Regions from separate parts of the Streptomyces sp. MMS24-W38 genome, predicted to be linked through region 3. Evidence: riboswitches for the same ligand, from Rfam matches in the RefSeq annotation. Region 3 holds a riboswitch; each other region holds the start of a gene.
The links. A riboswitch is a leader RNA that binds a small molecule or an ion and turns the genes downstream of it on or off. The one in region 3 is predicted to bind cyclic di-AMP.
Positions count from the first base shown of each region.

Region 1: linked by a shared signal. The riboswitch ahead of AC6F7H_RS29700 (C40 family peptidase) and the one ahead of AC6F7H_RS10425 (transglycosylase SLT domain-containing protein) in region 3 are both predicted to bind cyclic di-AMP.
Region 2: linked by a shared signal. The riboswitch ahead of AC6F7H_RS14370 (M23 family metallopeptidase) and the one ahead of AC6F7H_RS10425 (transglycosylase SLT domain-containing protein) in region 3 are both predicted to bind cyclic di-AMP.
Region 4: linked by a shared signal. The riboswitch ahead of AC6F7H_RS16910 (transglycosylase family protein) and the one ahead of AC6F7H_RS10425 (transglycosylase SLT domain-containing protein) in region 3 are both predicted to bind cyclic di-AMP.

Region 1 covers NZ_JCBCPP010000001.1:6,750,308-6,757,297, forward strand. The annotation lists gene AC6F7H_RS29670 (adenosylmethionine--8-amino-7-oxononanoate transaminase) at 1-1,050, opposite strand, end outside; gene bioB (biotin synthase BioB) at 1,043-2,269, opposite strand; gene AC6F7H_RS29680 (8-amino-7-oxononanoate synthase) at 2,569-3,696, shown strand; gene AC6F7H_RS29685 (DUF397 domain-containing protein) at 3,784-4,008, opposite strand; gene AC6F7H_RS29690 (helix-turn-helix domain-containing protein) at 4,018-4,878, opposite strand; gene AC6F7H_RS29695 (ATP-binding protein) at 5,090-5,548, shown strand; gene AC6F7H_RS29700 (C40 family peptidase) at 5,644-6,117, opposite strand; cyclic di-AMP (ydaO/yuaA leader) riboswitch at 6,121-6,251, opposite strand; gene AC6F7H_RS29705 (hypothetical protein) at 6,662-6,970, opposite strand; gene AC6F7H_RS29710 (ATP-dependent Clp protease proteolytic subunit) at 6,978-6,990, opposite strand, start outside.
Region 2 covers NZ_JCBCPP010000001.1:3,407,795-3,414,784, reverse strand. The annotation lists gene AC6F7H_RS14390 (NsdA family TPR-like regulatory protein) at 1-444, shown strand, start outside; gene lhgD (L-2-hydroxyglutarate dehydrogenase) at 533-1,816, shown strand; gene trmB (tRNA (guanosine(46)-N7)-methyltransferase TrmB) at 1,854-2,711, shown strand; gene AC6F7H_RS14375 (PrsW family intramembrane metalloprotease) at 2,803-4,143, shown strand; gene AC6F7H_RS14370 (M23 family metallopeptidase) at 4,208-5,242, opposite strand; cyclic di-AMP (ydaO/yuaA leader) riboswitch at 5,254-5,411, opposite strand; tRNA gene AC6F7H_RS14365 (tRNA-Met) at 5,739-5,812, opposite strand; gene AC6F7H_RS14360 (dihydrofolate reductase family protein) at 5,887-6,990, opposite strand, start outside.
Region 3 covers NZ_JCBCPP010000001.1:2,564,656-2,571,645, forward strand. The annotation lists gene AC6F7H_RS10405 (MarR family winged helix-turn-helix transcriptional regulator) at 1-511, opposite strand, end outside; gene AC6F7H_RS10410 (amidase) at 557-1,828, shown strand; partial or broken gene AC6F7H_RS10415 (LolA family protein) at 1,906-3,134, opposite strand; gene AC6F7H_RS10420 (polyprenyl synthetase family protein) at 3,370-4,380, opposite strand; cyclic di-AMP (ydaO/yuaA leader) riboswitch at 5,011-5,174, shown strand; gene AC6F7H_RS10425 (transglycosylase SLT domain-containing protein) at 5,187-5,678, shown strand; gene AC6F7H_RS10430 (HAD family hydrolase) at 5,717-6,592, opposite strand; gene AC6F7H_RS10435 (GNAT family N-acetyltransferase) at 6,913-6,990, shown strand, end outside.
Region 4 covers NZ_JCBCPP010000001.1:3,926,040-3,933,029, forward strand. The annotation lists gene AC6F7H_RS16905 (transglycosylase family protein) at 182-1,135, shown strand; cyclic di-AMP (ydaO/yuaA leader) riboswitch at 1,341-1,508, shown strand; gene AC6F7H_RS16910 (transglycosylase family protein) at 1,513-2,259, shown strand; gene eno (phosphopyruvate hydratase) at 2,618-3,901, shown strand; gene AC6F7H_RS16920 (FtsB family cell division protein) at 4,000-4,476, shown strand; gene AC6F7H_RS16925 (DUF501 domain-containing protein) at 4,625-5,176, shown strand; gene AC6F7H_RS16930 (Ppx/GppA phosphatase family protein) at 5,173-6,132, shown strand; gene AC6F7H_RS16935 (NAD(P)/FAD-dependent oxidoreductase) at 6,554-6,990, shown strand, end outside.

The DNA of each region.
Region 1 (6,990 bases), 4.2 Mb from region 3:
GCTCAGCCCGTCCCGCAGGCCCGATTCGATGCGCTTGACCTCCGCGCGCCAGTCCTGTCCGAGCAGCAGCTCGATCGAGGCGCAGGCCACGGCCGCCGCCAGCGGATTGCCCATGAAGGTCGGACCGTGCGCCAGCACCGGCACCTCGCCGCGCGAGATGCCCTCGGCCACCCGCGCGGTGCACAGTGTCGCCGCCATGGTCAGGTAGCCGCCGGTCAGCGCCTTGCCGACACACATCACATCCGGGGTCACGGCCGCGTGCTCCGCCGCGAACAGCGCGCCGGTGCGCCCGAACCCGGTCGCGATCTCGTCGAACACCAGCAGCACGTCGTGCGCGTCGCACGCCTCGCGCAGCACCCGCAGGTACGCGGGGGAGTGGAAGCGCATCCCGCCCGCGCCCTGTACCACCGGCTCCACTATCACCGCAGCCAGTTCCCCGGCGTGCCGCCCGATCAGCTCCCGCAGGTGGTCGGCGTACGCCTCCTCGTACTCCGCGGGCGGGGCCTCGGCGAACACCTGCTCCGGCAGGACCCCGGTCCACAGCTCGTGCATCCCGCCCTCGGGATCGCAGACCGACATCGGCTGCCAGGTGTCCCCGTGGTAGCCGCCCCGCCAGGTCAGCAGCCGCCGCTTCTCGGGCCGTCCGAGCGAACGCCAGTACTGCAGGCACATCTTGACGGCGACCTCGACGGAGACCGAACCGGAGTCGGCGAGGAAGACGTGCTCCAGCCCGTCGGGCGACATGTCGACGAGGAGCTTCGCCAGCCGGACGGCGGGTTCGTGGGTGAGCCCGCCGAACATCACATGGCTCATCCGCCCGAGCTGGTCGGTCGCGGCCTCGTTCAGCACCGGGTGGTTGTAGCCGTGGATCGCCGACCACCAGGACGCCATCCCGTCGACCAGCTCGCCCGAGCCGTCGGCGAGCCTGAGCCGCACCCCGGTCGCCGACTCCACGACCAGTGGCTCCCCGCGTCCCGGCATGGGCCCGTACGGATGCCAGACGTGCCGCCGGTCCAGCTCGAGCAACTCGGGCACGGACCGCTCAGGCATTGGGAGCGAGATCCGTTCCGGCGCCCCGGCGGCGGACCGCGACGAGATCGGTACGCGGCCCGTCGGCCCGGCCGGCCCCCTCCGCGGCCGTCTCGACACCCGCGGGCGCCTCCGTCTCCGCACACCCACCGGAGGACGACGTCCCCGCGCACGCTCCCGCACCCGCGGGTGCCGTACCGCAGACCCCGCCGCCGTCGTGCGACCCGCACCCGCCCGCCCGGTGCTCGGGCAGGGTCACCTGGTCGGTGCCCTCCACCTCGAACCCGGCGTCCGCGATCATTTCCAGGTCGGCCCGCCCCGCCTGGCCCTCGCTGGTGAGGTAGTCGCCGAGGAAGATCGAGTTGGCCAGGTGCAGCGCGAGCGGCTGCATCGTGCGCAGGTGCACCTCCCGGCCGCCCGCGATCCGCACCTCGACGTCCGGGCACACGAACCGCACCATCGCCAGGATCCTGAGGCACCGCTGCGGGGTGAGGTTCCACTCCTCGGCGAGCGGCGTGCCCTCGAACGGGATCAGGAAGTTCACCGGCACCGAGTCGGGGTCCAGCTCGCGCAGCGAGAACACCACGTCGACCAGATCAGTGTCGCTCTCACCCATGCCGGCGATCAGCCCGGAGCAGGCGGACAGGCCGGCCGCGTGCGCCTTGTGCACGGTGTCCACCCGGTCGGCGTACGTGTGCGTCGTGGTGATGTCCCCGTAGGTGGCCTCGGAGGTGTTCAGGTTGTGGTTGTAGGCGTCCGCCCCCGCCTCGCGCAGCCGCTCCGCCTGGCCGTCGGAGAGCAGACCGAGACAGGCGCACACCTCGACGCCCTCGTTGCCTTCCTTGATCGCCTTGATGGTGTCGGAGACCCGGTCCACGTCACGGTCGGTCGGGCCCCGGCCGCTGGCCACCAGGCACACCCGCTTGGCGCCGCCCGCCAGCCCGGCCGCGGCCGCTTCCGATGCCTGCTCCGGCTTGAGCCAGGTGTACTTGAGGATGTCGGCCTTGGAACCGAGCCGCTGGGAACAGTAGGAGCAGTCCTCCGGGCACAGGCCCGACTTGAGGTTGACCAGGTAGTTGAGTTTCACCCGTCGGCCGAACCAGTGCCGCCGCACCTTCCCGGCCGCGGCCACCACGTCGAGCAGGTCGTCGTCGGACGTCCCGAGGACGGCCAGCGCTTCCTCACGGGTCGGCGTCTCGCGCCGCAGCCCCTTGTCCACCAGCGTGTTCAGCAGGTCCATTGGTCTCCTAGCGAGGGAACCACCGGCTTCGGCCGGTGGAGGAATTGCTTCCTGAGTCGGTGGTGGATTCCGTTTGTCCCGCAAGGGGTCGGTTCGGGCTGGACCGCAACCCTCGGGTCGGAAGCCCCCTCCTCAGGCGGGGAGCGGAGTCACGAGAGTCGATCCTGTCCCACGGAATGTCTCGGGCCAAGGAGAGTCTCCACAAATCCACACGCACTGACGTGTGGATATTGCCACACCATGGGCGGTTGCCTCGGGGGCTAGGGTCTGCGCAGTGCCTACAAAGCCCCGGAGGACCCATGGCGTTCGGTTGGATCGGCGAACAGGCGGAGCTGCGGCGCCGGGCCGGACTCGTCCGGACCCTGCGCCCGCGGGCCGCCGACGCACCGCTGCTCGACCTGGCGAGCAACGACTACCTGGGCCTGGCCCGCCATCCGGAGGTCACCGAGGGCGCGGCACGGGCCGCGCGGACCTGGGGCGGCGGTGCCACCGGGTCCCGGCTCGTCACCGGCACCACCGAACTGCACACCGCGCTGGAGCGCGAACTGGCGGACTTCTGCGGCTTCGAGGCGGCCCTCGTCCTCTCCTCCGGCTACGCGGCCAACCTGGCCGCCGTCACCGCGCTGGCCCCGCACGGCTCGCTGATCGTGTCCGACGCGGGCAACCACGCCTCGCTGATCGACGGCTGCCGGCTGGCCCGCGGCGGGACGCGGGTCGCGGCGCACGCCGACCCGGACGCCGTGCGCAAGGCGCTGGACGGGCACGGGGGGCCGGCCGTCGCCGTGTCTGACACGGTCTTCTCGGTCGACGGGGACGCCGCCCCGCTCACCGCGCTGGCCGCGGCCTGCCGGGAACACGGCGCGGGACTGGTGCTCGACGACGCCCACGGCCTCGGGGTGCTCGGCGACGGCGGACGCGGCGCCCCGCACGCGGCCGGACTCGCCGGCGCCGACGACGTCGTCGCGACGGTCACGCTCTCCAAGTCGCTCGGCAGTCAGGGCGGTGCGGTGCTCGGCCCGGCACGGGTCGTCGACCACCTCGTCAACGTGGCCCGGACGTTCATCTTCGACACGGGCCTCGCCCCCGCGGCCGTCGGCGCCGCGCTGTCGGCGCTCCGGCTGCTGCGCCGGGAACCCGGGCGTGCCGCACGGGCGGGCGAGGTCGCGCGCGAACTGCACGGACGGCTGACGGCCGCGGGTCTTCACGCGGTGCGCCCCGACGCCGCGGTCGTCTCCGTGCGGGCCCCGTCCCCGGAGCAGGCCGTGCGATGGGCGGCCGACTGCCGGGCGGCCGGCCTGTCCGTGGGCTGCTTCCGCCCTCCCTCCGTGCCCGACGGCATCTCACGGCTCAGACTGACCGCCCGCGCGGACCTGTCCGGGGCCGAGATCGAACGCGCTGTACAGGTGGTCGGCGAGACACGGCCATGAGTCGGCGGGGCACGACCGTGGGTCGCTCGACGACGGGTGGCTCGGCTGGGGGTGCCGGACGGGTGGTCGGGTCGGTGGTGCTACCGGTCAGCGGACCGCGGCCACGAACTTCGCCCAGCTCCCGGGGGAGATGAGCAGCGCGGGCCCGGCCGGGTCCTTGGAATCGCGTACGGCGAGCAGCCCGGCACCTGGGCCGGTGGTCGGCCGGGCCGTCTCGACGCAGTTGTTCGCGCCCGTGCTGTAGCTGCTGCGCAGCCACCGCACACCGTGCAGGTCGGTGCTGGAGGGAAGGGTCCGAGGCGGTGCGGGCATCGTGCCTCCTTACGCGCCGGCAGCTGTCCCGGCGATGAAATCCAACGAGTCCTCGGGCGAAAGGGCGTGGATCGAAAGGGCGTTGAAAGCCTCCGAGTACACCCGGAGGTCTTCTTTCCGCTCGAGATAGAGGCTACTCGTCAAGTGGTCGAGAACTACAACATCCAGATCGGAAGTGCGCGAAAATGAGAAGATTACGAAAGGGCCGGTGACGCCGATGTGCGCCCCTGCCGTGAACGGCAGGATCTGGAGCCGCACCTGGGGAAGGCGTGCCGCCTCCACCAGCCGGTTCAGCTGTCGGGTCATCACGCCGGGACCGCCGACCTCCCGGCGCAGCACCGCCTCGTCCAGGACCGCGGCCAGCTCCAGGGGCGGCTCCGTCCGCAGTACGTCCTGCCGGGCCAGCCGCACTTCCACCAGCGTGTCCAGCCGTTCCTTCGAGGCGCCCTCCAGCGCGGCCTCGGTCACCGCCCGCGCGTACTCGGGTGTCTGCAGCAGCCCGGGAACCACCGTGGTCTCCAGGGTGCGCATCGCACTGGCCTGGGACTCCAGGCTGATGAAGTCCCGGTAGGTGGGCGGCAGTACCCCCCGGTACGCGTGCCACCAGTGGTGCCGTCCACCGCTGTCGTCGGACCCCGCCAGCACCAGCAGAAGCTCCCGCAGCTGACGGTTTGCCAGGCCGTAGGCGTCGAGGAGTAACCGCACATCGGCCGGTTTCACCCCGCTCGTGCCCGTCTCGATCCGGCTCACCTTCGACTGGTGCCAGCCCACCAGGCGGGCCGCCTCGCCGCTCGTGAGCCCCGCAGACGTGCGCAGCGAGCGCAGTTCGGCGCCCAGTTTCCGGCGGCGTACCGCGGGACCGTGCTGCATCGTTCCCCCTTACTGCCTATGAGTCACCCACATACGGTCTCTTGTTGCAGAGTTCACCGATTTGAGCGACAGATATATGCATATCTCAGCCGTATCGTCGCCCACACCCTGCGGTGATGGCACTCTGGCGACGAAGCATCAGTGCGGGACCGTACTCGAATCAGCCGCTCCGTGCCGGACCGTGGACCCGTGGGAAAGGGACGACGTCGCCATGGCAGACCATTTGGAAGCATCCATCACTCTGCCGAGCGATCCAGCCTCGGTCTCCGCCGCGCGCGCCCATGTGGTGGACACGCTGGCGGAGTGGGGCATGCCGGCGGACACGGAAGTGTCCGACACCGTGCGGCTGATCGTGTCCGAACTGGCCACCAACGCCGTGCAGCACACCCTCGGACAGTCACCCACGTTCACGGTGGACATCGCCCTCGACCACGACGAGCGGTTGCGCATCGGAGTCACCGACAGTCATCCGAGGCTCCCCAAGCGGCTCCCCGCCGCGGTCCAGCAGGACAACGGCCGGGGGCTGGTCATCATCCGCTGGCTGACCGCGGAACGCGGCGGCAGGATGAGGGTCCGCCCCACCAGGGAGGGCGGCAAGACCGTCTTCGTCGTGCTCCCGTGGGCCGTCCCGGCCGAGCCGGTCACGGCGGTGGGACGGCAGGAGCCGTAGGGGCCACGACGGAACAGCGCGGCCCCGGTCGCGTCGGTGACTCCCCGACAAAGTGGCGGGGGCGGCGACAGGGGGAATGCCGCCGCCCCCGCGGATCAGCTGACCCGGCCGTACCAGACGCTGCGGGTCCAGATCTTCTGCAGGCGTACCACGTCCCCGGTCTTCGGGGCGTGCCAGATCTTGTTCTGACCCGCGTAGATGCCGACGTGGTAGATGTTTTGGCCCGAGTGGAAGAACACCAGGTCGCCCGCCTTGCGGTTGGAGGCCGAGACCTGGCGTGTCTTGTTGTACTGCTGGGCTGCGGTGCGCGGCAGTTGCTTGCCCGCCTTCTTGAACGAGTAGAGGGTCAGGCCGGAGCAGTCGAAGCGGGACGGTCCGGTGGCGCCCCACCGGTAGGGCGAACCCTTCTTGGAGGCCGCGACCTGGAGAGCCTTGGCGGACGTACTCGCGGCCGCCGCCTCCGAGGCGGCACCGGGAACCACGAGTGAGCCGCCCACGGCGGCGAGGGTGAGGGCCGAGGCCGTGCCGGCCCGGGCCATGAGAGACGGGACACGATTGAGCGCGGTCATGCGCAACCCTTCGTCAGCCGCCTGTGAAGGATGACCTGTCGGATTCGGGCTGGCGAAGTTGCCCGGCCGCACACGTGCGGCTTCACCCCAAGGGCTGCTCGGAACGGGAACCCCCGCTCCGGCGACCCGTCGTGCTCGGGTCCTCCACTCCTGCCGATCCACTCCTGTCGACCGGTCATCCGGGCAGCGGCAGGACTCGGCGTCCGCCCGGATCGCCCCGCCGCGGCGGCGGGGGCTTGTCGTCAGTGAGCGATCTTGGCAATGGTTGGCCCGAAATCCCACCGGAGCCGGGGGTTTGTGTTGTTACTCACCACTCATCCGTTCGGGTGGACAGTGCTGCGTTCGGGCTGCCGTCCAGAGCGCCGAGGAGCCCCGGACCAGCGTCGGAATGCTTGATTCCGAAAAGGAACGCGTGCGGTGCGCAACCTTGGCGGCCCGAAAAGAAGCCGTGGATCTACGCCGCTTGGGGGTACGTCTTTTGGTCCGTTTCGACTCAGGTGCGGACATGACACCGGCGCACGCCCCGCCCGGACCGGTAGGAGCGTCAACTGCCGGAGCCCGGCGGCAGGATGACGCGGGCCGTGCGGCGCTCGCCGTCCAGCACCCGCAACGCGCGGGCCAGGGTGGCGGTGTGCAGTTCGGTCTCGCCGCGCCTGTGCATCAGGGCCAGCGCGTCGCGCAGGGCGACGGCCTTGCCGACCAGTGCCTGCGCGGCGCGCAGCCCCTGGTAGGTGTCGCCGTCGCGGGCCGGGTTGATCCGGCCGAGCAGGTCGACGGCCTCGAGGTAACGGTCGATCAGCTCGGCCTCGGCGCGGGTCAGTGAGGGCAGCGGAGGCAACTCGGGAGGCAGCATCGACGGCTCACCTCGTGCCG
Region 2 (6,990 bases), 840 kb from region 3:
GACGCCCCGGCGGCCGGCGCGGCCCTGAAGTCGGCCGAGGGCTGGCTGGAACGTTCCCGCCCCGGCGACAGCGACCCGGGCTGGCTCGGCTTCTACTCCTACGACCGGTTCGCCGCCGACGCCGCGGAGTGCTACCGCGATCTGAAGGCGCCCCGCCAGGTCCGCCGCTTCACCGAGCAGGCGCTGTCGCGTCCGACGGAGGAGTTCGTGCGCTCGCACGGTCTGCGGCTCGTCGTCTCGGCGGTCGCCGAGCTGGAGTCGGGCAACCTGGACGCCGCCTGCGAGCAGGGGGTGCGCGCGGTGGAGGTGGCCGGCCGCATCTCGTCCGCCCGCACCACCGAGTACGTCAAGGACCTCCTGCACCGCCTGGAGCCCTACGGCGACGAACCCCGCGTGGTCGAGCTGCGCGAGCGGGCCCGGCCGCTGCTGATGACACCCGCCTGAGCGCCCCGCCCGACCGGGCCGCCGGGGCCGCCTCGCCGAAGCCGGCGTCCCCGACGCCGCCGGGTTCACGGGCGTTGTCAGTGGCGTGGTGCACTATCGGGAGCGGGAGGTGGTGCGAGTGGTGCGGGCGGTGCGGCGGTCGTACGACTGCGACGTACTGGTGATCGGCGGCGGCATCGTCGGCCTGTCGACGGCGTACGCGATCACCCGCGCGGCGCCGGGCACGCGGGTCACGGTGCTGGAGAAGGAGCCCGGCCCCGCCCGGCACCAGACGGGCCGCAACAGCGGCGTCATCCACAGCGGCATCTACTACCGACCCGGCTCCCTCAAGGCGCGGTACGCGGTGCGGGGCGCGACGGAGATGGTCAAGTTCTGCGCGGAGTACGGCATCCCGCACGCCGTGACGGGCAAGCTGATCGTCGCCACCGACCGGGACGAACTGCCCCGCCTGCACGCCCTGGTCCAGCGCGGCCGGGAGAACGGGCTGACGGTCCGCGAACTGGGCGCGACGCAGATCGCCGAGTACGAGCCGGAGATCGAGGGCCTGGCCGCCATCCACGTCGGCACCACCGGCGTCTGCGACTTCGCGGCAGTGGCCCGCCACCTGGCGGAGGCGTCCGGCGCGGAGATCCGCTACGGCGCGCGGGTCGTCCGCGTCGACCGCCGCCCGGAACTGGGCGTCGCGGCCCTGACCGCCGTCGGGGACGTCGTGCGCGGCCGGGTCCTGGTGAACTGCGCCGGGCTGTACTGCGACGAGATCGCCCGCCTCACCGGTGACGATCCCGGCATGCGCATCGTGCCGTTCCGCGGCGAGTACTACGAGCTGACCCGGCCGGAGCTGATCCGCGGCCTGGTCTACCCGGTGCCCGACCCGGCGTTCCCGTTCCTCGGCGTCCACCTCACCCGCGGCGTCGACGGCGGCGTCCACGTCGGCCCCAACGCCGTACCGGCGCTGGCCCGCGAGGGCTACGACTGGCGCACGGTCCGCCCGCGCGAGCTGGCCGCCACCCTGGCCTGGCCGGGCTCCCGGCACCTGGTCCGCCGCCACTGGCGGCACGGCACGGGTGAACTGCACCGCTCGCTGTCCCGGCGGGCCTTCACCGAGGCGGTCCGCCGGCTCCTGCCCGCGGTCCGGGAGGCCGACCTGATCCCCGCCCCGGCCGGCGTGCGGGCGCAGGCCGTCCTGCGGGACGGCAGCCTGGCCGACGACTTCCTGATCCGGGAGACCCCCCGCGCGATCCACGTGTTCAACGCCCCCTCCCCCGCCGCGACGGCGTCCCTGCCCATCGGCCGGGAGATCGCCCGCCGAGCGCTGGCCACCCTGGCCGACCCGACACGGCGGAGCGCCGACGCGACCGCGAAGTCACCGTGAGGGCCGCCGTGCGGGCCGCCGTAAAATCGAGAGCACTGTGTCTGACTCCTTGAACACCCCCGCAGCCCCGCACACCGAGCACGCGCCCGGTGTGTCGATCCGCCGTACCCGGGAGAGGGGGGAGCCCCGCTTCCCCGACGGGCCGAAGGCCGATCCCGCCGGGTCGCACTTCGAGCGGCGGATCCGGAGTTTCCAGCCGCGCCGGAGCCGGGTCACCGCCGGGCAGGCGGACGCGCTGCAGCGGCTGTGGCACCGGTGGGGCTTCGACGTCGACGGACGCCGACTCGACCTCGCCGACTTCTTCGGCAACGACCGCCCCGTCGTCCTCGAGATCGGCTTCGGCATGGGTGAGGCCACCGTGCGCATGGCCGCCGCCGACCCCGGCACCAACGTCCTCGCCGTGGACGTCCACACACCCGGCCAGGGCCATCTGCTCAACCTCGCCGACCAGCACGGCCTGGACAACGTGCGCGTCGGCAACGGCGACGCGATCATCCTGCTCCGCGAGATGCTCACCCCCGACTCCCTGAGCGGGCTGCGCGTCTTCTTCCCCGACCCCTGGCCCAAGAAGCGGCACCACAAGCGCCGGCTGATCCAGCCCGACTTCCTCGCCCTCGCCGCGACCCGTCTGGCACCGGGCGCGGTCGTGCACTGCGCGACCGACTGGGAGCCGTACGCCCAGCAGATGCTCGAGGTGCTGACCGCGCATCCCGCCTTCGAGAACACCCTGGCGGACGGCGGTTTCGCACCGCGTCCGGAGTTCCGCCCGCTGACCCGTTTCGAGGGGCAGGGGCTGGAGAAGGGCCATGTGGTGAACGACCTGCTCTTCCGTCGCGTACCGCACGACGACCGACCCGGTGGCCGACCCGCCGGGCAGCCCCCCGCCGGCCCCTGAGCCCACCCGGCGTACCTGCGGGCAGCGCCCTTCCCTCGTTAGGGTCAATGCCGTGGACACCAGCCGTCCGTACCCGCCGCAGCCCAGCCCGGTGGCGCACCCCGCCGGGCCGCCCCGGCGGGCCCCGCGGCACGTGCACTGGTGGCAGCGGCCCTGGGTGCGCTACGGAGCACTGATCGTCCTCCTCGCGCTCTCCGGCCTGGTCATCCTGGGTCTGGTCCGCGAGCAGACCGGCACAGAGGGCTTCCTGGTCGGTCTCGGCCTCGCCGTCCTCCCGGTGCCGCTACTCATAGCCGCCTTTCGCTGGCTGGACCGCGTCGCACCGGCCCCCTGGCGCAACCTCGTCTTCTCCTTCGCGTGGGGCGCCTGCGCCGCCGCGCTGATGGCGATCGTCGCCAACAGCTTCGCCACCCAGTGGATAGCGACGGAGACGGCGGACCCGTCCCGCGCCGACACCCTCGGCGCGACCGTCATAGCCCCCGTCGTGGAGGAGTCGGCGAAGGCCGCCGCCGTCCTGCTGGTCTTCCTCTTCCGCAGACGCGACTTCACCGGAATCCTCGACGGCGTGGTGGTGGCCGGGATCACCGCCACCGGCTTCGCCTTCACCGAGAACATCCTCTACCTGGGCAACGCCTTCGGCACCGACCAGCTCACCGGCGGCAGTGGTGTCGCCTCCGTCACCGCGGCGACCTTCTTCGTCCGCGTCGTCATGTCGCCGTTCGCGCATCCGCTCTTCACCGTGCTCACCGGCATCGGCTTCGGCATCTCCGCGCTCGCCACCGAACGCCGGCGCCCGGGGCGCGTCCTGTCGCCCCTGGGCGGTCTGCTGCTCGCGATGGGCATGCACGCGCTGTGGAACGGCTCCTCGGTCCTCGGCGAGTACGGCTTCTTCGCCGTGTACGGGGCGTTCATGGTGCCGTCGTTCGGCCTGCTGACCTGGCTGGTGGTGTGGACGCGGCAGCGCGAGCTGCGGACCGTGCGCACGGAACTGCCCGTGTACGTCGCCGCCGGCTGGCTGACCCCGGCCCAGCCGTTCGTGCTCGGCTCGATGCGGGCCCGGCGCATCGCCCGGCGGTACGCGCGCCGGCACGGGGGCCGGGCGGCGGCACGGACGGTGGCGCGGTACGAGGCGTACGCCACGTCCCTGGCGTTCCTGCGGCACCGGGCACGCCGCGGCCGCGTGGGCACGGGCTTCGCCGCACGGGAGGGGGAGCTGCTGCGGGAACTGTGGCGCCGCCGCGACGCGGCCCGCCCGGCCCTGGAGCACGCGGCCCGCGCCACCGCGCCGCCCGTGCCGCCCTGGCCGGTGTACGGCGTGCACGGCGTGCACGGCGTGCACGGCGCGACGAGCCTCGCGTATGCCCCGCACCCCGCGTACCTCGGGCATTCCGCGTACCGGCCGAACCCGTACGCGTACCCGTACCACCCCTGAAACGCCTGACCGGCAGCCCTGACGTCGGGGGGTCGTCGTCAGGACTGCCGGGGCTGTGGTCGTCTCAGACGGTGAGGCCCTTCGACTGGAGCCAGGCCATCGGGTCGATGCCCGAGGCGGAGCCGGCGGTGTGGACCTCCAGGTGGAGGTGGGCGCCGGTGGAGTTGCCGGTGGAGCCGACGCGGCCGATCACGTCGCCGGTGTTGACCTGCTGGCCGACGCTGACGCTGATGGAGGACTGGTGGGCGTACCAGATCTCGGTGCCGTCGTCGAGCGTCAGCACGGTCTTGTAGCCGTAGGAGCCGTCCCAGCCGGCGGAGGTGATCGTGCCGGTGTGGACCGCCTTGATCAGCGTGCCCGTGGGGGCGGCGAAGTCCAGGCCGGTGTGCTGGCCGGAGGACCAGTAGGCGCCGGCCTGACCGAAGGTCGAGGAGACGGTGTACGAGGAGGTGGGCAGCGCGTACTGCCGGGCCAGCTCGGCGAGGCGCTCGGCCTCGGCCTTCTTCTTGGCCTCCTCCTCCGCCTTCCGCTTCGCCTCGGCGGCCTTCTCCTCCGCCTCCTTCTTCGCGGCGGCGGCCTTCTCCTTGGCCTCCTTCTCCGCGGCGGCGGCGGCCTCGGCGGCGGCCTTGTCCTCGGCCTGGCTCTGCTGCTGCTCGACCTGGGCCATGATCCGGGCGTGCAGCGCCTCGCCGGCGTCGGAGGCGCCCTGCTCGGTGGCCTCGTCGGCGACCACACCGATGTCGCTGAGCGCGGTGGCGGAGCCCTCGGGGGTTTCCTCGTCGGAGATGAGGGAACCGACAGAGGGAAGGTCCGGCATCGAGATCGAGACCGGCGGCTTGCCGGTCTGGGCGCTGGCCATGCCGCCACCGGCGACGGCGGCTATGACACCGACGCCCAGGACCGTGGAGCTGCGGGCGAGGCCTCCGCCGCGCTGCTTGCCGACGCGGTGCCGACCGCGCACGGGGCGGACGGACTCCTCGGTGGGGTTCCACTCCTGGAAGGGGCCCTCGTCGGGGCGGACGTCGCCGTAGACGAAGGTGTCGCCGTCGTACTGGTCCGGCATGAAGGGGGCCTCGGGAGCAGGCCGGTTCGACGCCACGTGGGCGTACTCCTTTCCTTCCTTCTCGCCTACCGGGTTAGCTGACGGGTTCGGAGCAGGAAGGTCTCCTACGCGCGTATACCCTCCGTGTCTCCACGGAGGCATCCACGCGATTCACCCCAAGATGTTGGTTCCCCGGTTCCCTTGCGGGATTCGGCGCGTGCGCACGGAGCCGACTCGTGTGACGGCTGGGACGACCGCGCTGCGTTATCGAACGTTAATAGAGGTAGGGGTCGGATTCCAAGCCGTTCCTCTTGATCGTTAACGATTTCCGCACGGACTTAAGCGCCATGATCGGGCAAAAACGGGCGAGTTGGCTCTGCCTCGCGCGTCACACTGAAACTGACGGTTTATCAGTTGTTATGCGCAGCGCGGCGACCCGATCACCCGGCGTCACAACGGTGCGGAGGGTGGGACGACAAGCCGGGACGGCGGGACGGAAGCCAAGAACGACCGAGGGCCGGAACCCTTTCGGATTCCGGCCCTCGGCCTTCAGTAGCGGGGACAGGATTTGAACCTGCGACCTCTGGGTTATGAGCCCAGCGAGCTACCGAGCTGCTCCACCCCGCGTCGTTGTGTCACCAGCATACGGCATGCGGGGGACACTCCGCACACTCCTTTTCGTCGCCGTCGCCGCCGTCGCGTCACCGGCCGATCAGATGGCCGTTCGGCGCCGTGGCGGCCTTCTCGTGCTCGGGCAGCACGACGACCCGGGCGCCCCCGGCGGTCAGCACTCCGCTGCCGTCGGCGTCCGTCACGAAGGTGTCCGGCTCCCGCCAGGCGGTGACCACCCGCCGTACCCCCGCGTCCAGGATCAGCCGCGCACAGGGCGCCGGACGCGAGGCGCGGCGCGCGCAGGGTTCCAGACTGGAGTACACGGTGGCGGTCGCGAGCCGCGGATCCGTGGGGTCGGCCTTGGCGAGGGCGGCCTCCTCCGCGTGCACCACCGGGTCGCCGCCCTCCCGGGAGTGGCCGCGGGCCAGCTCGGTGCCGTCGGCCGCGACCACCACCGCGCCCACGCTGAAGGCCGTCTCCGACGGCGGGCACTGAGCCGCCAGTTCGCAGGCGAGGGCCAGCCAGTGGTGGTCGGCGGCGACGGGGAGCGGGCCGGCGCCGGGGGCGGTGGGCTCGTAGCGCATGAGGACGACGTCGCCGACCGGGCGGGTCTCCAGCAGCCGCAGCCGGCCGCCCTGGTAGGCACCGGGGCCGAAGAGGCGGGCGGCCTCCGGGTCGCCGACGAAGAGCGGGGCGAGGACCAACTGGAGCTCGTCGGCGAGGCCCTGGGTGAGGAGCTGGGTGTGGATCAGGCCGCCGCCCTCCACCATGAGCCGCCGGACGCCGTACACGTCGTACAGGTGCGTGAGGAGCCGCCGCCAGTCGAGTGCGGCGCCGAGCGGCACGACGTCGGTGGCGAGGCCGTGCGCGCGGGCGCGCTCGGCACCCTCGGCGGTCGTGTAGAGGACCTTCTCGCCGCCGGTGTGCCAGAACCGCGCCGCCGGGTCCAGGTCGCCGGAGCCGCTGACGGTGACCTTCAGCGGGTACTCGGGCCGGCCCTCGGCGACCCGGACGGCCCGCCGCTCGGGCGAGTTGACCAGCAGGCGGGGGTTGTCGGCGCGGATCGTGCCGGCGCCGATCAGGATCGCGTCGACCGACGCCCGTACCTCGTCGACCCGGTCGAAGTCGGCCGGGCCGGACAGCAGCAGCCGCTCGGGGCCGGTGTCGTCGAGGTAGCCGTCCAGGGAGACGGC
Region 3 (6,990 bases):
GCTTGCGCAGGCTGCCCCTGATCGCCGCGCGTTCCTCCGGGTCCAGCACGGAGAGCACCTCCCGCTCCAGGCCGAAGTGCGCTTCCAGCACGCGGTCCACACTCGCCCGCCCCTCCTCCGTCAGACGGACCAGAGTGCTTCGGCCGTCGTCGGGGGACGGGCCGCGCTCGATCCAGCCCTCCCGCTCCAGCCGGTTGAACCTCCCGGTGAGACCGGCGGACGACACGATCAGCGCCTGGCGCAGTTGCCCCGGCGTCAACGCGTAGTGAGGGCCGCTGCGGCGCAGGGCGTGCAGCACGTCGAAATCCCCGAGATTGGCGATGGGCACGCCGCCGGCGCGGCGCAGTTGCGCCACGAACCGTTCTTCCAGGAGTCGGGCCGTACGCATCAGACGGGCGATCACCTCGGTGGACGAGACGTCCAGTTCGGGCCACTCGCTGCGCCACTCGGCCAGCATCGTGTCCACACTGTCGCCGTCGACGGCGGCTTCGGTCTCTTCGTCCTCACGCATCTCGGCTCCAGCGTATCCGCAGCGCGAGCAGGGAAGGAGCCAGGCGTGAGGAGACCGGTGGGGGCCGCTCCGTCCGAGGCGGTGGCGGAGATCGTCGCCTCGGTGCGCGCGCGGAGGCTGCGGGCCGTCGAGGTGGTCGCGGAGGCGCTGGCGCGGATCGAGCGGGCCGATCCGGTGCTGTGCGCGTTCACCGAGGTGTGGGCCGAGGAGGCACTGCGGCGGGCGGCCGAGGTGGACGCCCGGGTCGATGCGGGTCCACCCGGCTCGGGTGAGTGGCTGCCGCTGGCCGGGGTGCCGATCGCCGTGAAGGGGCGGTACGGGCTCCGGACGGCGGGTCCGCTGCTCGCGGCCGGTGGTGTCGCCGTGGGCGCCACCGCCGTACCCGGGCCCGGCACCCCCTGGCAGACCTGGGGGCGCGGGGCGCGCGGACGGACCGTCAACCCGTGGCGGGCGGACCGCACTCCGGGCGGTTCCTCGGCCGGGGCCGCGGTCGCGGTGGCGGCGGGGCTGGTGCCGCTGGCGACGGGCAGCGACGGTGCGGGGTCGGTACGCATCCCGGCGGCGTGGTGCGGGGTCGTCGGTCTGAAGGTCACCAACGGCCGCCTCTCGTCGTCCGACCGCACGGGTCTCGCGGCACCCGGCGTCCTCACCCGGACGGCAGCGGACGCGGCGGTCTGGTGGCGGGCGGTGTCGCCGCCCACCGCCGTCGAAGCGCCGCCGCCCGTCCCCCGCACCGCGATCTGGTCCCCCGACCTCGGCTTCGCCGATCCCGACGAGGAGCCCGTCGCGCTGGCCCGCGCCGCGGTCGACCGGCTCGTCGACGCCGGAGTCGTACGGCTCCTGAGGCCCCCGCGGGCCGTACGGCCCGCACAGTCGGCGAAGCCTCCGCTGCTCCTGGACCCCGCGCCAGCCTGGCTCGCCCTGCGCGCGCCCGGCGGGTCCCGCCCCGGCCTCGCCGACGCCCACCGCATTCGGGTGGCGAACGACCGGCGCCTGGCCCGCCTCTTCGCCCACGCCGAGTTGCTGCTGACGCCCACGGCGCCCACCGCGCCGCACGGCCACGAGGGGCCCGGTGACGTCTACTCCACCGCGCTCACCTGGGCGTTCAACGTGAGCGGGCACCCCGCGCTGAGCCTCCCCGCCGGGTTCGGCAGCGACGGCTGCCCGGCCGGGCTCCAACTGGTGGCGCCGCACGGGCGGGAGGCGCTGCTGCTCGCCGTGGCACGGGCGGCGGAGCGACGGCAGGCGCTCGGCGCGGTGGGGTCGTCAACTGCTTGCCGGGAGCGTGCCCGGGGGAGGGTTGACCCGATCGTGTGATGCTCGGCTTCCGGGCCGGACCACGCACAGGATGTGTGCCGCCGCCCCGGGACCCGCTCCCCCCGTTGCCTCCCCCGTTACTTCGCCTCGTTGGCGGCCTTCACCAGCGCGTCCTTCGTGACGGCACCGACGTAGACCTTGCCGTCCTCGGTGAACAGGGCGTTGACCAGGCGGGTGCTGAACACGGTGCCCGTGCCGAACTCGCCCTTCACCCGGTCGCCGAGCGAGCCGAGGAAACCGCCGAGGTCACCGCCCTCGGAGCCGGTCGGCAGACCTCCCTCGGCGCCGGTGTCGAAGGTGGCGACGGAGTTCCAGCCCTCGCCCAGCACCTTCAGCCCGTCGAGCCCCTTGGAGAGGTCCTCCTCGGACTTCGGGGCGCCCTCCGGCTTGCCGGTCGGCTCCCCGCCCTTCTTCCCGTCCTCCAGGGCGCCCTCCTCGGTCACCTTGGCGCCCTTGGGCGGGGTGAAGTCGAAGGTCGACGCGGCCGGCCGGTCGAAGCTGACCTTGGTGAAGCCGACGTCCACGACGGCGGCACCACCGCTCGCCGGGGTCAGCGTGAACTTCAGCGGCGTCCCGGTCCGGTGGTCCACCGCGATGCTGATCGCACCGACCGTGGAACCGGACTGCTTGGGCTTGACGACCAGCTTGTAGGCGTCGCGGCCGGCCACCTGCGCGGTGCCGTCGACGGTGACGGACGTGGTGTCGTCGACCGCCTTCAGTGCCTCCTCGGCGAAGTCCTTCGGCGTGGCCGGGGGCTGCTCCCCCTTTCGCCCTCGGCGGACTCGTCGACGGTGCCGTGGTAGACCTCGTCGGACGCGCTGTCGTAGCCCCAGACGTCCTTGCCGTTGCGGATCAGGCTGTACTCGGCGGCGCTCTCGAGCAGCGACACCTTCTGCCGGTCGGGGCCGTCGACCGCGACGCGCAGGGTGTGCGTACCGGAGGCCAGCTCGGTGAGCTTGGCCGACGGGTCGGCGGACGAGCCGCCCTCGCCGCGGTCCAGGGCGCCGGAGGCCAGGCTGCTCTCCAGGCCGCCGAGGTCCGGCAGTCCGAGGTCGGTGGTGATCTTCACGGTGCCGGACAGTCGCTCGGTGTCCGACTCGGCCATCTTCTCGATGAGCTGCGCGGCGGTGATCTCCGGCAGGTCCGGGTCGCCGGAGTTCGCGATCGCGGGGACGAGCCCGATGGTCGCGGCCGCCACTCCCATCACCGTGACCGGGACGACGTACCGCGCGGCCCTGCGCCGGCCCGAGCCCGGCTCGCGGGTCGTCCCCGCGGTCGTCGTGTCGTCGGATTCGTACGGTGCCATGTGTGCCTTACCTCCGTGGTCGGCGGCGGCCCGCGTCTCGTGTTCCTCACACCGGTCACACCCTGAGCCGCCATTCTCACCCGAATCGGTGAGGAGTGGTGTCCGTCATGGTCCATCTGACCAAACACCGCGAGAGGAAGCGTCAGACCCCGGACTCAACTCCGTGTACTGCTGCGGTATGACACGAGGAGGTGTTTCCGCCCCCGACCAGTAGGGGTCGGGGGCGGCGGGCGAGTCAGCCGGCCCGGTGCACCACCGCGTCGCACAGTTCGACCAGGGCCGTCTTCGATTCGCACTCCGGCAGCGGTGCCAGCACCGCGCGCGCCTCCTGCGCATAGCGCACGGTGTCCCGGCGGGCCTGCTCCAGCGCGGGGTGCGCGCGCAGCAGTCGCAGCGCCTCGGCGTGCCGGCCGTCGTCGCTGAGGTCGGAGTCCAGCAGCTCGCACAGCGCGATGTCCTCGGGCAGGCCCAGCCGGGCCGCTCGCTCGCGCAGCCGCAGCACGGGCAGGGTCGGAATGCCCTCGCGCAGATCGGTGCCCGGGGTCTTGCCGGACTCGTGGGAGTCGGAGGCGATGTCCAGCACGTCGTCGGCGAGCTGGAAGGCGATCCCGAGCCGCTCGCCGTACTGGGTCAGCACGTCCACGACCGTGTCGTCCGCGCCGGACATCATGGCGCCGAACCGGCACGAGACGGCGACCAGTGAGCCGGTCTTGCCACCCAGGACGTCCAGGTAGTGGTCGACCGGATCGCGGCCGTCCTGCGGCCCCGCGGTCTCCAGGATCTGACCGGTGACCAGCCGCTCGAACGCCTCCGCCTGTACCCGTACGGCCTCCGGCCCGAGGTCGGCCAGGATGTGCGAGGCGCGCGCGAAGAGGAAGTCGCCGGTGAGGACCGCGACGGAGTTGCCCCAGCGGGTGTTCGCGCTGGGCACCCCGCGCCGCACACCCGCGTCGTCCATCACGTCGTCGTGGTACAGCGTGGCCAGGTGGGTCAGCTCCACGACCACGGCGGACGGTACGACGCCGGGCGCGTAGGGGTCGCCGAACTGGGCGGCGAGCATCACGAGCAGCGGCCGGAACCGCTTGCCGCCGGCCCGCACCAGGTGCTGGGCGGCACCCGTGATGAAGGGCACCTCGCTCTTGGTGGCCTCGAGCAGCCCTTCCTCGACAGCCGTCATCCCGGCCCGGACATCGGCTTCCAGAGCCTGGTCCCGCACGCTCAGCCCGAATGGCCCGACGACGGTCACGAGGGGTCTCCTGTCTGCTGGTGTCCACTGGCGCTCAGACGTCTTGCACCGTTTACCGAGAGGTCGCTGGTTGTCGATAGGTCGCTGACATCACTCGAGTCAGCGTATCCGGTCATGTTTCGATCACCGCCAGCACCCACATTCCCCAAACTCACCCAAGCACGCGCGGACGGCACCTCACGGCGCCCTCCGATATCGGATCACCATCAGATCGTTTCCGATCAGTTGACAACAAGGGACATTTGCCAACTTTCCGGACGTATCCCGTCCACGCGCCGGGCGTGCCCCGAGCCGCATCTCGGCGCGCGGTCCATCCTGCCCGTCCTGGTGCCCGATTTGCCGCAATTGCCAAATGGATTCCCTTTGGCGGCAAATGCGCCCGCGCGATGCGGCCAGTGAGGTCGGTCACGCGCACCCCGACACGTCCACGACTCCCCGCGCGGGCGCTTTCCCTTCCATCGAACGCGAGTTGACCGTTGGCACCCGCAAAGGATCAAGTACCCCAAACAGCCCAAGACAAGATCAAACGGCGTCATACGTGACGCTCGCACTTGTTCCCGACATGTGCTCTCGCATACGTTCCCGGCCTGTCGGGCGGACGCCGAATCCTGCCGCCGCCCGCGCCACCCGTCGATCAACTCACTCACGCACGGCAGGAGCGGGGGACCCAGGTAAGTCGCCGGACCGGTTCGCACCGGGACGGCTCGGGGTGAAGCCATGCCCTCAGGGGCGCGGCCGGGCACTCTTCCGCCCGAACCCGACAGCTCACCTCGTAGGCGTAGGAGAGGAACGCACACATGCCCGCCATGCCCGCATCCGGTCAGCGCCGCTTCGGCCGCACCCGCCTCGTCCGCTCCCTCGCCGTCGCCGGCGTGGCCGCGATCGCCCTTCCGGTGTTCGGCGCCACCAGCGCCTCCGCAGCTCCCGCCACCCCCGTGTCGTCCGCCCCGGCCGCCGCCGGCACCGAGACGGCGTACCCGGACAACCTCGACGGCTGGATCCGCGAGTCGCTGTCGATCATGGCGCAGCACGGCATCCCCGGCAGCTACGACTCCATCCACCGCAACATCATGCGCGAGTCCTCCGGCAACCCGCAGGCCATCAACCTGTGGGACTCCAACGCCGTCGCCGGCACCCCGTCGAAGGGCCTGCTGCAGGTCATCGACCCGACCTTCCAGGCGTACCACGTGCCCGGCACGGCCTTCGACCCGTTCGACCCGGTCGCGAACATCGCGGCGGCCTGCAACTACGCGGCGGACCGCTACGGCTCGATCGACAACGTCTTCGGCGCCTACTGAGACGTCCGGGCGCACCGGGGCACACCCGGCCCACGGGGTCACCCGTCGGGGCGGAGGCCGGGACGGCACGTGTCGGAGCGCGTGCCACCCCGTCCCGCCCCGTCCGTTCCGCCGAACAACCGCTCGAGGACGACGGCCACGCCGTCGTCCTCGTTCGTCGTGGTGACCTCGTCGGCCACCGCCTTCAGCTCGGGATGCGCGTTGGCCATGGCGACACCGTGGGCCGCCCAGTGGAACATCGGGATGTCGTTGGGCATGTCGCCGAAGGCGACGGTCCGTTCCCGGCTCAGCCCCAGGTGTTCGGCGGCCAGCGCCAGCCCCGTCGCCTTGGTGACACCGCACGGCTGGAGCTCCACGGTGCCCGGTCCCGACATGGTGACCGTGGCCAGCGAACCGACCACCGAACGCGCCGTCGCCGCCAACTCGTCGTCGCTCAGGAAGGGGTGGCGCAACAGCACCTTGGTGATCGGCAGGACCCACAGATCGTCCCGTCGCCCGATCCGCACGGCGGGCAGCGTCGGGTGCGGCATCCGATAGCCCGGCTCGATCAGGGTGAGTCCGTCGATCCCGTCCTGGTCGACCGCGGCGTACACCTCCCCCACCTCGGCCTCGATCTTGCCGAGCGCGGTCTCCGCCAGTTCCCGGTCCAGCGTGACGGAGTGAAGCAGCCGGTTCGCGCCGGCGTCGTACACCTGCGCGCCCTGTCCGCACACCGCGAGCCCCGTGCTCCCCAGCCGCTCCAGGAGCGGCCGCACGCCGGGCGCCGGACGGCCCGTCACCACGAGATGCCGGGCACCGGCCCGCGTCGCCAGTGCCAGTGCGGCGAGAGACCGGCCGGAGAGAGAGTCGTCGCCGCGCAGCAGCGTCCCGTCCAGGTCGGTGGCGATGAGTGAACAATCGGTGGGTGCGGCCATGATCAGAGAATACGGACACCACGCCCACACAACTCACCCTCACCCGGAACATCTCCGTCCGCACGCCCGCACCCCTTATCCTTCGCGCCACACCGCCGGGCCGTCGCCACGCGCCCGCTTCACCACGACCGCGCGTCCGCCTCGCCACAGCCGCGCGCCCCGCCGCTTCCGTCATCACCGGGTACGGACCTGTTAAAGGCCTCTGCACCACTTGGCAACAACATGGTCCGCTACCTACCGTCCTGGTGGTCCCGGGCGGTACCTTCCAAGAGTCCAGGGGGACTTGATCGGGGGGTCAGGTGAGCAGGGGACGCACACGTGTGCTGAGGCTCGAGGAGCTCGGCGAGGGGGAGCGGGAACGCTGGCGTGAGCTGCGCGCCGCGACGGACGCACCACGC
Region 4 (6,990 bases), 1.4 Mb from region 3:
TGTGACAAGTGATTGTCTGCGGCTACGTTCACCCATCAAGCACGGTGCCTCGGTTGCACAGCTCCGCAGTTCGACTCGCCGTGCGGGTAACTGTTGTCCTGCGAAAGGTCTCCGCATGCTCTCCGGGAACGGTCGTCACCGTCGCCCCCGCCAGGCTCCGGCTCTCGTCGTCGCTGCCGGAGTGACCGGCTCAGCCATCGCGATTCCGCTTCTCGGGGCCAGCGGCGCCAGTGCGGCCGAGGGCTCGACCTGGAACAGGGTCGCGGAGTGCGAGTCCGGTGGCTCATGGAGTCAGAACTCCGGCAACGGCTACTACGGCGGCCTGCAGTTGACCCAGGAGGACTGGGAGAAGTACGGCGGCCTCGACTACGCGTCCAGCGCCGACCAGGCCAGCCGCGGCCAGCAGATAGCCGTGGCCGAGAAGATCCTCGCCGACCAGGGGGTCGGCGCGTGGCAGGCCTGCGGCCTGCTGTCGGGCCTGAACACCGATTCGGGCAAGTCCGTCATCGACACCGGCGTGGACGGCGGCTCGTCTTACGACTCGTCCGGCACCGAAAGCTCCGCCACTCCGTCGCCGTCGCAGTCCTCCGGGGCCTCGTCGGACAACAGTGACAACAAGGGCGACAAGGGCGACAAGGTTGTTGAGGGTGCCAAGGGGGAGAAGGCGGGCGAAACGTCCAAGTCCGATGGTTCGGACGTCGAACCCGGCACTTCTCCCTCCGCTTCCGCTTCCCCCTCCGCCTCGGCCTCGGCCTCCGCCAAGGGGGGCGACTCGGACAAATCGGGGCAGAAGGCGGGTTCTTCGGACGCGTCCGCGAGTGAGGCCCCCACCGGTCGCCACCGCGGCGTCAGCGCCGAGGAGGAGGTGCGCGAGGACCGTGAGTCCGGAGCCTCCGGCCGGCACGCCTCGCGCGGCGGCCTCGGCTTCTCGCGCGGCCTCGACGTCTCGTCCCCGGCCGACAGGGTCCCCGTGGACGACGGAAGCGGCTCCTCGGCCGCCGTCGACTCCCTTGCGCTCGGCGGTGGATGGCTCGCCCAGTACGGCGGGGGCGGCGAGGGTGCGGGTGCGGCGGGTTCCGGCCTCATCCTTCCCGGTCAGACGCTTGCGTTCGGGTTCGGATCGGACGAAGGCTGACATCCGAAAAGGTGCGGCGGTGACGGCAGTTGAGGTCACATTTCGCGCTGAATGTCCGTTATAAAGGCGATGAGAGATAGGTCTCAGAAGCCCTGATCGTCTTTGATTATCCGCAGGGCGCGTGTCTACCGTCAGGACCGCTCGCCACCGCGGGCCCCGGCTGCCGCCACGCCGAATCCTGCCAGTGGCAGCACGGGAACAGTCGTCGCGTCATGCGCCGTAGGCAGGAGCGGGGGAACCAAGGTAGGCGCCGTGTCCGGTGATTGACGCCGGATCGGCTAGGGGTGAAGTCGCGTCCCGTGAGGGACGCGGCCGGGCAACTCAACCGGCCCGAACCCGACAGCTCACCTCGTAGGCGTCGGTGAGGGGATCCTTCCATGCTGTTTTCCGGCAAGGGCAAGCACCGTCGTCCGTCCAAGGCCACCCGGGTCATCGCCGTCGCCGGCGTCACCGGTGCCGCCGTCGCCGCCCCGCTGATGGCGGCCGGCAACGCTTCCGCCGCCACCGCCTCCGAGTGGGACACCGTCGCCCAGTGCGAGTCCGGCGGCAACTGGTCCATCAACACCGGCAACGGCTACTACGGCGGTCTGCAGTTCTCCGCCTCCACCTGGGCCGGCTACGGCGGCACGCAGTACGCCGCCACCGCCGACCGGGCCGGCAAGGCCCAGCAGATCGAGATAGCCGAGAAGGTCCTCGCGGGCCAGGGCAAGGGCGCCTGGCCGGTCTGCGGCAAGGGCCTGTCCAACGCCGCCTACACCGGCGGCGGCTCGACCGGGGGCACCGGCAACCAGAACAGCGGTTCCTCGCAGAGCACTCAGCAGAACACCCAGAAGCAGAACACCCAGGAGCAGAACACCGGCTCCGCCCCCGAGCGCTCCACCGAGCAGAAGGCCTCCCGCTCCGACGAGCGTCCGGTCGCCGAGCAGAAGACCGTCACCACCCCGACCGGCGAGAAGGTCGAGAAGGGCGACGGCGAGTACAAGGTCGTCAAGGGCGACACCCTCAGCTCGATCGCCGGGGAGCACGGTGTCAAGGGCGGCTGGAACAAGCTGTTCGAGCTGAACGGCGACATCGTCGAGGACGCCGACCTCATCTACCCGGGCCAGCAGCTGCACCTGAAGTAAGGCGGCGGCCGCAGGCTCGGGGCTCCGTCCCCACGGAGCCCCTCCCCGTCCCCGCGGGGCCTCCCCCGTCCCCACGCGGGGGCTTCCCCGCCCCGGTGCGTGTTCCCCGTACGCACCGGGGCGGGGCTTTTCCGTACATGGCGGGATCTTTCCGGTGTTCGGCGCTCGGGGCCGACCGGAGGGCGCGAGGGTGGTCCGGGTTTCCGGGCCCGTCTTTGTTCCGTTCGGAAACAATTTACTCTCGGTTCCGCCCGAGGGGCGGCCGACCGGATGGCCGATCGGCCGGAGCCGGATAGGCTCGTCCCGCAGGGCCCCCGCGGCCCGGCTGATCCACGTCACATCCATGAAGGAGATGCTCGTGCCGTCCATCGACGTCGTCGTAGCCCGGGAAATCCTGGACTCCCGAGGCAACCCCACCGTCGAGGTCGAGGTCGGCCTCGACGACGGCAGCACGGGTCGTGCCGCCGTCCCGTCCGGCGCCTCCACCGGCGCCTTCGAGGCCATCGAACTCCGTGACGGCGACCCCGACCGTTACCAGGGCAAGGGAGTGGAGAAGGCCGTCCTGGCCGTCATCGAGCAGATCGGCCCGGAGCTCGTCGGCTACGACGCCACCGAGCAGCGCCTGATCGACCAGGCGATGTTCGACCTGGACGCCACCGACAACAAGGGCTCCCTCGGCGCCAACGCCATCCTCGGTGTCTCCCTGGCCGTCGCCCACGCCGCCTCCGAGGCCAGCGACCTGCCCCTCTTCCGCTACCTGGGCGGACCCAACGCGCACCTGCTGCCGGTGCCGATGATGAACATCCTCAACGGCGGCTCGCACGCGGACTCCAATGTGGACATCCAGGAGTTCATGATCGCCCCGATCGGCGCGGAGTCCTTCTCCGAGGCCCTGCGCTGGGGCACCGAGGTCTACCACACCCTGAAGAAGGTGCTGAAGAGCCGCGGCCTGTCCACCGGCCTCGGTGACGAGGGCGGCTTCGCCCCGAACCTCGGCTCCAACCGCGAGGCCCTCGACCTCATCCTCGAGGCCATCAAGGAAGCCGGTTACGCCCCGGGCGAGCAGATCGCCCTCGCGCTCGACGTCGCCGCCTCCGAGTTCTACAAGGACGGCTCGTACCTCTTCGAGGGCAAGGAGCGCTCCGCCGCCGAGATGACGGAGTACTACGAGGGGCTCGTCGCGGACTACCCGCTCGTCTCCATCGAGGACCCGCTGTTCGAGGACGACTGGGCCGGCTGGAAGGCCCTCACGGACAAGCTCGGCGACAAGGTCCAGATCGTCGGCGACGACCTGTTCGTCACCAACCCGGAGCGCCTGGCCCGCGGCATCGAGGACGGCGCCGCCAACGCGCTGCTGGTGAAGGTGAACCAGATCGGCTCGCTGACCGAGACCCTGGACGCCGTCGAGCTGGCCCAGCGCAACGGCTTCAAGTGCATGATGTCGCACCGCTCCGGCGAGACCGAGGACGTCACCATCGCCGACCTGGCCGTCGCCACCAACTGCGGCCAGATCAAGACCGGCGCCCCGGCCCGCTCCGAGCGCGTGGCCAAGTACAACCAGCTGCTGCGCATCGAGGAGATCCTCGACGACGCCGCGGTGTACGCGGGCCGCAGCGCCTTCCCGCGGTTCCGCAACGCCTGACGACGCGGCTCCGCCAGTCGTCCGTACGTCCCCGGACACGGTCCCGTACCGTGTCCGGGGACGTACGCGCGTATGAAATGTGAACGGGAGACGGGGACATGGCCGTGAAGGACCGGGACCGCTTCTCCACCGCGACCAGGATCCGGCTGATCGGTGAGCAGACCGCGGCCCGGGTCTACCGCTCGCAGACCAGACGCCAGGCCCGCCGCTCCCGGCTGACCGGCCGGGCCGCGCTGCTCGCCCTGGTGGTCTGCTCGCTGATCGTGGCGCTGGCCTACCCCATGCGGCAGTACGTGTCCCAGCGCGCCGAGGTCGCCGACCTCCAGCAGGAGCAGGACGAGGCCCGCCGACGGGTCGAGCAGCTGCGCGACCTCAAGGCGCGCTGGCAGGACGACGCCTACGCCGAGCAGCAGGCCCGCGAGCGGCTGCACCACGTCATGCCCGGCGAGACCGGCTACATCGTGATCGACCCGGGCACGGCCGAGAAGTCGCGCACCGACCTCGGAGCGGCCGACCGCCCCTGGTACGCGAACGTCTGGGACGGGGTCGACAAGTCCGACGCCGCCGCGCGGTGAGCCCCCGGGTTTAGCCTTACTACCCTCAGCCGTCGTTCCGGGCCACCACCTCCCGGAACCCTTTCCGGAGCCCGCTGGGCCCCCTGAAGCCCTTCAGGAGTGCGGAAAAGGCCGCACGCCCCGTACAGAGACCCGCAGGAAGACACGTATGGACACCCTCCCGCCCCCGACCCCGCGCACCGAGCCGACCGACGCGGACGTCGAGGCCTTCAAGCAGCAGCTCGGGCGGCCCCCGCGCGGGCTGCGCGCCATCGCGCACCGCTGTCCCTGCGGACAGCCCGACGTCGTCGAGACCGCACCCAGGCTGCCCGACGGCACCCCCTTCCCGACGCTGTACTACCTGACGTGCCCGAAGGCGAACTCCGCGATCGGCACGCTGGAGGCGAACGGCGTGATGAAGGAGATGACGGAGCGGCTGGCGGCGGACCCGGAGCTGGCGGCCGCCTACCGCGCGGCGCACGAGGACTACATCCGGCGCCGTGACGAGATCGAGGAACTGAAGAACTTCCCGAGCGCCGGCGGAATGCCGGACCGGGTGAAGTGCCTGCACGTCCTGGTCGCCCACTCGCTGGCCGCCGGCCCCGGCGTCAACCCGCTGGGCGACGAGGCGCTCGCGATGCTGCCCCAGTGGTGGCGCAAGGGCCCGTGCGTGACCCTGCCCGGCGACGCGCCGGCCGACCCGAAGGAGGACACGCAGTGAGCGCGGGGTCCCGGGTGGCCGCCATCGACTGCGGTACGAACTCCATCCGGCTCCTGGTGGCCGACGCCGACCCGGCGACCGGTGAACTGACCGACCTGGACCGGCGCATGACGATCGTCCGGCTCGGCCAGGACGTCGACCGCACGGGCCGGCTCGCCCCCGAGGCGCTGGAGCGGACGTTCGCCGCCTGCCGCGAGTACGCGGAGATCATCGAGAAGCACGGTGCGAAGCGTCTGCGCTTCGTGGCCACCTCCGCCTCGCGCGACGCCGGGAACCGGGACGTGTTCGTGCGCGGGGTGCTGGACATCCTGGGGGTGGAGCCCGAGGTCATCTCCGGCGACCAGGAGGCCGAGTTCTCCTTCACCGGCGCCACCAAGGAACTGACGGGGCGTGCGGACCTGCGTCGCCCGTTCCTGGTCGTGGACATCGGCGGCGGCTCCACCGAGTTCGTCGTCGGCGACGACCGCGTGCGCGGGGCCCGGTCCGTCGACGTGGGCTGTGTGCGGATGACCGAGCGGCACCTGGTGCGGGACGGGGCGGTGGCGGACCCGCCGACCGAGCGGCAGATCGCGGCGATGCGCGCCGACATCGAGGCCGCCCTCGACCGGGCCGAGGGGACGGTCCCGCTGCGCGAGGCGCGCACCCTGGTCGGCCTGGCCGGATCGGTCACGACGGTGTCGGCGATCGCCCAGGAGCTTCCCGCGTACGACTCGACGGCCATCCATCACTCCCGGGTCTCCCGGGAGCGCGTCCGCGAGATCACCGAGTGGCTGCTGCGTGCCACCCACGCCGAGCGCGCGGCGGTCCCGTCCATGCACCCGGGCCGTGTCGACGTGATCGGCGCGGGCGCTCTCGTCCTCCTCTCGATCATGGAACGGATCGACGCGAAGGAGGTCGTGGTCAGCGAGCACGACATCCTTGACGGCATCGCGTGGTCCGTCGCCGCCGGCGAGTAGCACTCTGCTGGGCAGTGCGGATACCGGTTGAGCGGTGATCGGAAGGGGCCGATGGGCCCCTCCCGGCGGGTGTCGGCGGGAAAGTTCGTGAAGTTCTTCACAAGGAATCGGCCCCGGTGGGCCGAAGAAGAGGGCCCGGTTGACCCTTTCGGGCCCCCAGACCCCCTTTGAACACGTTCAGAAGGTGCAGGTGGGTGCCCTCGGGTCGGTCGTCGCGGAAGTCCTGTCCGTAGCCTCGTGGTGTCCCGAAATCCGAAGAGGGGCAGCTCACGCGGTATTGACAACGGGTCACATCGAGCACTCGTTCCCGTTCCCCGGCATGGGCTTGATCACAAAAGCCGGGAAGTGTAACACGGGCACTGGTCGAGCTTGTGAAGGGGCGCACGAGCCCACCCCCGAGGGCGGGTGGATACTCGATGGCATGAGCACCACGGAGCGTCCCAGGATCCTCGTAGTAGGCGGTGGGTACGTAGGCCTGTACGCAGCTCGGCGCATCCAGAAGAAGATGCGTTACGGCGAGGCGACCGTCACCGTCGTCGACCCGCGGTCGTACATGACCTACCAGCCCTTCCTGCCCGAAGCCGCCGCCGGCAACATCTCCCCGCGGCACGTCGTCGTCCCCCTGCGACGCGTGCTCCCCAAGGCGGAGGTCCTCACCGGCCGGGTCACCACCATCGACCAGGACCGCAAGGTCGCCACGGTCGCGCCGCTGGTCGGCGAGGCCTACGAACTGCCCTTCGACTACCTGGTGATCGCGCTCGGCGCGGTCTCCCGCACCTTCCCGATCCCCGGCCTCGCCGAGCAGGGCATCGGCATGAAGGGCATCGAGGAGGCCATCGGCCTGCGCAACCACGTCCT